Regions from separate parts of the Rhizobium lentis genome, predicted to be linked through region 4. Evidence: predicted binding sites of a transcription regulator. Region 4 holds the regulator's gene; each other region holds the start of a gene.

Region 1 (2,204 bases), 1.8 Mb from region 4:
TATACGCCCGACCGCCTGAGCTTCCGCGACGGCAAGCTCTTTGCCAGCGTCGAGCCGATGCTGCTGCGCGACGTCAAGGGTGATCACTTCGAGCTCGGCGCGTCCGAGCGCGTCGATCTCTCGACCATGGATGTCGTGCTGCTGCGCCAGGATCCGCCCTTCGACATGGCCTATATCACCTCGACGCACCTGCTCGAGCGCATCCACCCGAAGACGCTCGTCGTCAACGATCCGGCCTGGGTGCGCAATTCGCCGGAGAAGATCTTCGTCACCGAATTTGCCGATCTGATGCCGAAGACGCTGATCACCAAGGACCCGGCCGAGATCCGCCGCTTTCGCGACGAAATGGGCGACATCATCCTGAAGCCGCTCTATGGCAATGGCGGCGCCGGCGTCTTCCATTCGACCCGTGACGACCGCAACCTCTCCTCGCTGCTGGAGATGTTCGGCCAGCTCTTCCGCGAGCCCTTCATCGCCCAGCAATATCTGCCCGACGTGCGCAAGGGCGACAAACGCATCATCCTGGTCGACGGCAAATTCGCCGGCGCGATCAACCGCGTGCCGGCCGAACATGACAGCCGCTCCAACATGCATGTCGGCGGCCGCGCCGAGGCGACCGAACTGACGCCGCGCGAGAAAGAGATCTGCGAGCGGATCGGCCCGGCGCTGAGGGAACGCGGCTTCCTGCTCGTCGGCATCGACGTGATCGGCGATTACATGACCGAGATCAACGTCACGTCGCCGACAGGCATCCGCGAGGTCAGGAAGTTCGGCGGCGCCGATATTGCAAGCCTGCTCTGGGATGCGATCGAGCGCAAGCGCGGCTGAGGCTGCGATCGGGTACAACCGCATCCACCACTGATTATCTGCCTGCGTTCTTTTATTGTTCTTGTTTTAGTCCTGCTTCCGTGCCAGATTGCAACCGCTGGCTTTCACGGCCACAGGGGCGGTCTCTAAGAGTTTGCGGGACGAGGGTGGGCATATGGTCGCGCGTGTCAGTACGGTAGCATTTCAGGGCATCGAAGGCGTGCCGGTCGAGGTTCAGGTCATGATCGCGCCCGGCAAGGTCGGCATGCAGATCGTCGGTCTGCCTGACAAGGCAGTGGCCGAAAGCCGCGAACGCGTGCAGGCCGCGCTTCATGCCTCCGGCCTGGCGCTGCCGGGCAAACGGGTGACCGTCAATCTGGCGCCCGCCGATCTGCCGAAAGAGGGCTCGCATTTCGATCTGCCGATCGCGCTCGCACTGATGGCGGCCCTCGGCGCCATTCCCGCCGATGCGCTGTCGGACTTTGTCGTCGTCGGCGAACTCAATCTCGATGGCACGATCGCCGCCATTGCGGGCGCGCTGCCGGCCGCCATCGGCGCCAATGCGCTCGGCAAGGGGCTGATCTGCCCGGCCGAAAGCGGCGCCGAGGCCGCCTGGGCGGGTGCCGACGTCGATATTCTCGCCCCGCGCAGCCTGATTGCTCTTGCCAATCATTTCCGCGGCACGCAGGTGCTCTCCCGGCCCGAGCCGTCGATCCGCGCCAATGCCGCCAACCTGCCTGACCTTGCCGAGATCAAGGGCCAGGAAAGCGCCAAACGCGCGCTCGAGGTCGCGGCCGCCGGCGGCCACAACCTGCTGATGGTCGGACCTCCAGGCTCCGGCAAATCGATGCTGGCGTCGCGGCTGCCGTCGATCCTGCCGCCGCTTTCTCCCGCCGAACTGCTTGAAGTGTCGATGGTTCATTCGATCGCCGGCCAGCTCACTGGCGGCAAGCTGTCCGATCGCCGGCCCTTCCGCACCCCGCACCACTCCGCCACCATGGCCGCCCTTGTCGGCGGCGGGCTGCGCGCCCGTCCCGGCGAAGCCTCGCTTGCCCATCACGGCGTGCTCTTCCTCGATGAATTTCCCGAATTCACGCCGCAGGCGCTGGACGCGCTGCGCCAGCCGCTCGAAGGCGGCGAATGCGTCATTGCCCGGGCCAATCACCGCGTCTCCTACCCGGCGAAATTCCAGCTGATCGCGGCGATGAACCCCTGCCGCTGCGGCATGGCGGGTGAGCCGGGCCATAGCTGCGCCCGCGGCCCGCGCTGCATGAGCGATTACCAGGCCCGCATCTCCGGCCCGCTGATGGACCGCATTGACATCCGCATCGACGTGCCGGCCGTCTCCGCCGCCGACCTCATCCGGCCGATGGCCGCTGAGGCGAGCGCCGACGTCG
Region 2 (2,204 bases), 400 kb from region 4:
CGCCACTGTCCAGCCGACAAACAGAACCGGCCGCATTCTCATCAGGAATGCGGCCGGCTGAGCTATGCGATAAGTTCAGGCGTGAAGCTTACATTTCCGCGGCAGAATCGCCATCGTCTGCATCCGGTCCGCCGTTCTGCAGGAAGCGATCGGCGATCAGACCGGCATTCTGGCGCAGCGCCAACTCGATTTCGCGGGCGAGATCCGGATTGTCGCGCAGGAAGGTCTTGGCGTTTTCACGGCCCTGACCGAGACGCTGGCTGTTATAGGAGAACCAGGCACCCGACTTCTCGACGATGCCGGCCTTGACGCCGAGATCGACGAGTTCGCCTGTCTTCGACACGCCCTCGCCATACATGATGTCGAACTCGACCTGCTTGAAGGGCGGCGCCATCTTGTTCTTCACGACCTTGACGCGGGTCTGGTTGCCGACCACCTCTTCACGCTCCTTGACCGAGCCGATGCGGCGAATATCGAGGCGCACGGAGGCATAGAATTTCAACGCATTGCCGCCCGTCGTCGTCTCCGGCGAACCAAACATGACGCCGATTTTCATGCGGATCTGGTTGATGAAGATCACCATGGTGTTCGATCTGGAGATCGAGGCGGTGAGCTTGCGCAGCGCCTGGCTCATCAGGCGCGCCTGCAGGCCGGGAAGGCTGTCACCCATCTCGCCTTCGATTTCGGCGCGCGGCGTCAGCGCGGCGACCGAATCGACAACCAGAACATCGACGGCGCCGGAGCGCACCAGCGTATCGGTGATCTCAAGCGCTTGCTCGCCGGTATCCGGCTGCGAGATCAGAAGGTTCTGCAGATCGACGCCAAGCTTGCGGGCATAGACCGGATCGAGCGCATGTTCCGCATCGACAAAGGCGCAGATGCCGCCCTTCTTCTGCGATTCTGCAATGGTCTGCAGTGCAAGCGTGGTCTTGCCCGAGCTTTCCGGCCCGTAGATCTCGATGATACGGCCCCTCGGCAGGCCGCCAACGCCAAGCGCGATATCGAGACCAAGCGAGCCCGTCGAAATCGTCTCGATCTCGACAACGTTCTCGTTGGAACCGAGTTTCATGATCGAGCCCTTGCCGAACGACCGCTCTATCTGTGAGAGTGCCGCTTCAAGCGCCTTGCTTTTGTCCACCGATTTGTCCTCTACCAGCCGCAATGAATTCTGAGACATCCGATCCACCTTTAGGTTATTGAAGCCGCTCAAGCAATGTCGAGTTTGTACCCTATTTGTTCCACTCTCGCAATAGGCGAACAAACAATTGAAAGAAAAAGGTAAAACGGTCCGTGTTCTATATTTGTTTTATCGATGCAAAGCAACGGCTTAGGCCATATCTGCCGCCTTTGTCGCGGCAGGGCGAAGCGCATCGATTCGCCCTTTGCGCGTTATGAGAGCGGGTGTGTTGATGAAAAAGATTCTCGTTCTCGGCGGCGCCCATATCGACCGGCGCGGCCGCATCTCCGGCGAAACGGCGCCGGGCGCCAGCAATCCCGGCACATGGTTCGAGGAACCGGGCGGCGGCGGTTTCAACGCGGCGCGCAATCTTGCAAGATTGGGTTTTCACGTGACGATGATCTCGCCGCGCGGCGGCGACGCCATCGGCGAAATGGTCGGCGAAGCCGCCGATTTTGCCGGCATCGACGACCGGCCGTTCGTCTTCCTCGACCGCAAGACGCCAAGCTACACAGCGATCATCGAGAAGGATGGCAACCTGGTGATCGCCCTTGCCGATATGGATCTCTACCGCTTTTTCGTGCCGCGGCGCCTTTCCATCCGCTGGGTGCGCGAGGCCTTCGTCGCTCATGACTTCATTCTCGTCGACGCCAACCTGCCGGAAGAGACGATCGCGGCGATCGTCGCCAAGGCGCATTCTCTGGCCAAGCCCGTCGCGGCCATCGCCATCTCGCCGGCCAAGGTCATCAGGCTGAAGCCGTGCATCGAGACCATCGACTATCTCTTCCTCAATGAGGCTGAGGCCGCCGCCCTTGTCGGGCAACAGCCGCAGGAGGCGGCCGGCTGGCCGCCGCTGCTGAAGGCGATCGGCATCAGGAGCGCCGTCGTTACCCGCGGCCGGCACGAGCTCGTGGCGTTTTCCGAAGGCCGCGCCGTCACGCTGCAGCCGCCGGTCGCCGACACCGTCGCCGATGTCACCGGCGCCGGCGATTCGCTTGCCGCCGGCACGCTCGCGGCCCTGATGGCA
Region 3 (2,204 bases), 170 kb from region 4:
TGCGCGGTTCGACCATTGCCTTCATCATCCTCGCCATCTTCGCCCTGTTCGGCGCAGGCGTGCTCGGCGTTCTCGGGATCTCGATCGGCGCCTTCCGTCTTGCCGGCGGGCTCCTGCTCTTCTGGATCGCCTTCGAGATGGTGTTCGAGAAGAGGCAGGACCGCAAGGAGAAGACGACCGAGGTGGCGATCACCAAGGATCACATCGAGAATATCGCCGTCTTTCCCCTAGCCCTGCCGCTGATCGCCGGACCCGGCGCGATTTCGGCGACCATCCTCTTGTCCGGCACGCTGGCGACCTCGGTCGAAAAAGCCCAGTTGATCGGCGTCATCGCCGCCATTCTGCTGCTGACCTTCCTGACGCTGCTGATCGCCGAAAGGCTCGACCGTTTCCTCGGCGTCACCGGCCGGGCAATCCTGACGCGCCTCCTCGGCGTCATCCTCGCCGCCCTTGCTGTGCAGTTCGTCGTCGACGGCGCGAAAGCAGCGCTCAATCTCATCAGCGCGACGCCGCATTGAAATGATGGCAGATGCCACAGGACAGAGCCGATCCGGCTCATCCGCCGAGGATTAAAGAAAAAGAGCATGACGCCGAGTGGGGCATCATGCTCTCAGACGCTCTATAACAGGAAGGGCGGCCGATCAGAACGGGATGTCGTCGTCGAGATCGCGCGAGAAGTTGCCGCCGCCACCGCCGCGGCTCGACGAGGAGGAGGATGACGGGGCGCCGTAGTCGTCGCCGTAATCATTGCTGCTGCCGCGGCCGCCGCCGAAGCCGGAGCTCGCGCCACCGCCATCGCCGCGGCCATCGAGCATGGTTAGCGTCGAATTGAAGCCCTGCAGCACCACTTCCGTCGAGTAACGGTCCTGGCCCTGCTGATCCTGCCACTTGCGGGTCTGCAGTTGGCCTTCGACATAGAGCTTGGCGCCCTTCTTCACATATTGCTCGACGACCTTGCAGAGGCCTTCGTTGAAGACGACGACCGTGTGCCACTCGGTCTTTTCGCGACGTTCACCGGAATTGCGGTCACGCCAGGTCTCCGAGGTCGCGATACGAAGATTGGCGATCGGCCGGCCGTCCTGAGTGCGGCGGATTTCGGGGTCGGCACCCACGTTTCCAACCAGAATTACCTTGTTCACGCTACCAGCCATGCTTCTCACCCTGCCTGCCGCCCTGCCCGGCGGCGTTTCAATCGATCGGCGCACCTTAAACCATCACGGACCGCCGATGCGCATGGGCGGCATTTAATCCACATGTTTATCCATCAGAAAGCCGCATGCATCCATCAGGAATTTTGTTCTTTATTTGTTCTAGTTTATCCTTATGATCCTGTCAACAGAATCGAAAACCTTGAGCCATCCAGGATATTCAGCCTCGACTCGCCGGTCGGCATCACTAAATAAGGGCTGTTATCCAGAAAACCAAAGCAGAGACGATGAGCGAACTGAAGACGATCTCCATCCGCGGCGCGCGCGAGCACAATCTGAAGAGCATCGATCTCGATCTGCCGCGCAACAAGCTGATCGTCATGACCGGGCTTTCGGGATCCGGCAAATCCTCGCTCGCCTTCGACACCATCTATGCCGAGGGCCAGCGGCGTTATGTCGAGAGCCTGTCGGCCTATGCCCGGCAGTTTCTCGAAATGATGCAGAAGCCCGATGTCGACCAGATCGACGGGCTCTCTCCGGCGATCTCGATCGAGCAGAAGACCACCTCGCGCAATCCGCGCTCGACGGTCGGCACCGTCACCGAGATCTACGACTATATGCGCCTGCTCTTTGCCCGCGTCGGCGTTCCCTATTCGCCGGCGACCGGCCTGCCGATCGAGAGCCAGACCGTCAGCCAGATGGTCGACCGCATCCTCGCTTTCGGCGAGGGCACCCGTCTCTATATTCTCGCGCCGCTCGTGCGCGGGCGCAAAGGCGAATACAAGAAGGAACTGGCGGAGCTGATGAAGAAGGGCTTCCAGCGCGTCAAGGTCGACGGCCAGTTCTACGAGATCGCCGAGGCGCCTGTTCTCGACAAGAAATACAAGCACGACATCGACGTCGTGGTCGACCGCATCGTCGTGCGCCCGGATGTGTCGGCACGTCTGGCCGACAGTCTCGAAACCTGCCTCAAGCTCGCCGACGGGCTGGCGATCGCCGAATTCGCCGACAAGCCGCTGCCCCCCGAGGAGACCTCGGCCGGCGGCTCGGCCAACA
Region 4 (2,204 bases):
GGGCAGCATCTTCGGTGGCGAAAACGATTGCCGAAAGCCCCTCCTCGCCGCAACGAAAGCGAAAGGCTTGGTTGCGGGCGGTGAAGACATTGCCTTTCAGCGCCGATGCGTCGCTCTCCTCGATACTCGCGACGCCGAGCGGCTCCAGATAAGTTTTGTCGGCAAGGAAGACGCAGGCGTTTTCCGTTCCAAAGGGATGGCGCGCATCGGCGGCTACGGTGAAGCCAAGCTTGCCGAGCCTCTCGCGCGCCAGATCGATATTGACGACGGGCAGAACGACGTGATCCAGCGGGTGCGGCTTGGCGAGATGCTCGTTCATCGGTTCCTCTCCCAGAAACGACAGGAGATGTGCGACAGCACCTCCCTGAATGCAAGACATGGCGCCAATCCGGCGAATGAAAATAAAAATCGCGACGAGTTGGCGTGAAGTTTTACGGAAATTTAGCTACTTGCGGAACACATATGGAACATATAGGGTCTGTTCTGGATTTGTTTCAATCACGGGGTCTGACGTCGATGCTCACGCGCAAACAACAGGAGCTTCTCCTTTTCATTCATGAGCGCATGAAGGAATCCGGCGTTCCTCCCTCCTTCGACGAAATGAAGGATGCTCTTGATCTCGCCTCGAAATCCGGCATTCACCGCCTGATCACGGCGCTCGAGGAACGTGGCTTCATTCGCCGCCTACCGAACCGCGCCCGGGCGCTTGAAGTGATCAAGCTTCCGGAGGCCTATAGTCCCAGTCTTCAGCCGCGCCGCGGTTTTTCGCCGAGCGTCATCGAGGGCAGCCTCGGCAAGCCCCAGCCGACCGCAGCGCCCGCTGCCGCTAAACCGGTTGCCGACAACGGCAACTCTGTTTCCGTACCGGTCATGGGACGAATCGCTGCCGGCGTTCCGATCTCGGCGATCCAGAACAACACGCACGACATCGTCGTTCCCGCCGATATGCTCGGCTCCGGTGAGCACTATGCGCTTGAAGTCAAGGGCGACTCGATGATCGAGGCCGGCATCTTCGACGGCGATACCGTGATCATTCGCAACGGCAGCACGGCAAGTCCCGGCGATATCGTCGTTGCCCTTGTCGACGACGAGGAAGCAACGCTGAAGCGTTTCCGCCGCAAGGGCGCCTCGATCGCGCTGGAGGCCGCCAACCCCGCCTACGAGACCCGCATCTTCGGGCCCGACCGCGTCAAGGTGCAGGGCAAGCTCATCGGCCTCATCCGCCGCTATCACTGATACCGGACAGACCAGAATCCGTAAAACTGTCGTTGCGCCAATCATAGGCGCGATGGCGCATCCATGGCCGCGATAGGGCATTGAAGGCGGTCGCCACCTCCGGGCCGCCGGCGGTGATGCGCAGTTCGACCGAACCGGTCCGGCGCAGCGTCTCGCCGGTAAACAGCGTCGCGCCCGAGCGGCAGCTGGCCGAGCGCAGGCGCACCGGCGTGATGACAATATCGCCGGCATCGCAGGCCGGTCCGAGATAGGCGGCGTTCTCGATGACGGTCACGACATGACCGTTGGCGAGCTTCGCTACGCACCAGGCTTTCTTGACGCAGGAAAAACGCTCCGCGGTACCCCCCGCTGCGGCAGTCCGCATTGCGAGCCTCGCTTCGTTCTGCTGACCGGCCGAAAGCCTGAGGCGGCGATCGTCTCCCTCGGGAACAGCAGGGCCATCCAGCATTTTCGGCGGGTCATGAGTGGGCAGAACCAGTGCCCTTTGCCACTGGTCGAAGATGAAATCCGGCGGCCTTTCACGATTGGAAGCCATTGCCGACGCCTTGACGATCGCGACCAGACCGCCATCCTCGGAAATCACCAGATCCGGCGGCCGGCGAGCCGGCAGAACCAGGAAAGCGAGCGTCGAGACTGCCATGATGGCGGTGCCGACATGGCGCAGCCGCGTCCGCATGAGCGTCATCAGCAGGAAGCCCGCCACGGCCACGGCGAAATACCAGCCGGGCAAGCGACCGATGCCGATATCCCCGCCCCAGCCGGATATCGTCCTTGCCACCGCGATCACCAGATCGAGGCCGAATCCGACCACTTTCCAAGGCAGTGCATCCAGGCCGAAAGGCATAAGCAGCATCGCGAACAACCCGGCCGGCATGACAATGAAGGAGATCATCGGCATCGTCGCGAGGTTTGCCGGGAGGCCGTAGGCCGTCAGGCGATGAAAGTGCTCGATCGAAAACAGCGCCGTG

Evidence for each region. The regulator LexA, encoded in region 4, represses DNA repair genes until DNA is damaged. The targets are predictions, from matches to a motif close to TGTTCNNNNTGTGTTCNG.
Region 1: J0663_RS10370 (YifB family Mg chelatase-like AAA ATPase) is a predicted target of LexA. The motif match lies at 874-891, and genes of this name have one in related genera.
Region 2: recA (recombinase RecA) is a predicted target of LexA. The motif match lies at 1,292-1,309, and genes of this name have one in related genera.
Region 3: uvrA (excinuclease ABC subunit UvrA) is a predicted target of LexA. The motif match lies at 1,296-1,313, and genes of this name have one in related genera.

Annotation. Positions count from the first base shown of each region.
Region 1 covers NZ_CP071454.1:2,160,203-2,162,406, forward strand. Annotated here, with positions in the region: gene gshB (glutathione synthase) at 1-828, shown strand, start outside; gene J0663_RS10370 (YifB family Mg chelatase-like AAA ATPase) at 983-2,204, shown strand, end outside.
Region 2 covers NZ_CP071454.1:4,314,485-4,316,688, forward strand. Annotated here, with positions in the region: gene recA (recombinase RecA) at 89-1,177, opposite strand; gene J0663_RS21135 (carbohydrate kinase family protein) at 1,407-2,204, shown strand, end outside.
Region 3 covers NZ_CP071454.1:4,084,849-4,087,052, reverse strand. Annotated here, with positions in the region: gene J0663_RS19950 (MarC family protein) at 1-518, shown strand, start outside; gene J0663_RS19945 (single-stranded DNA-binding protein) at 642-1,151, opposite strand; gene uvrA (excinuclease ABC subunit UvrA) at 1,436-2,204, shown strand, end outside.
Region 4 covers NZ_CP071454.1:3,913,422-3,915,625, reverse strand. Annotated here, with positions in the region: gene J0663_RS19045 (VOC family protein) at 1-319, opposite strand, end outside; gene lexA (transcriptional repressor LexA) at 517-1,236, shown strand; gene J0663_RS19035 (ComEC/Rec2 family competence protein) at 1,217-2,204, opposite strand, start outside.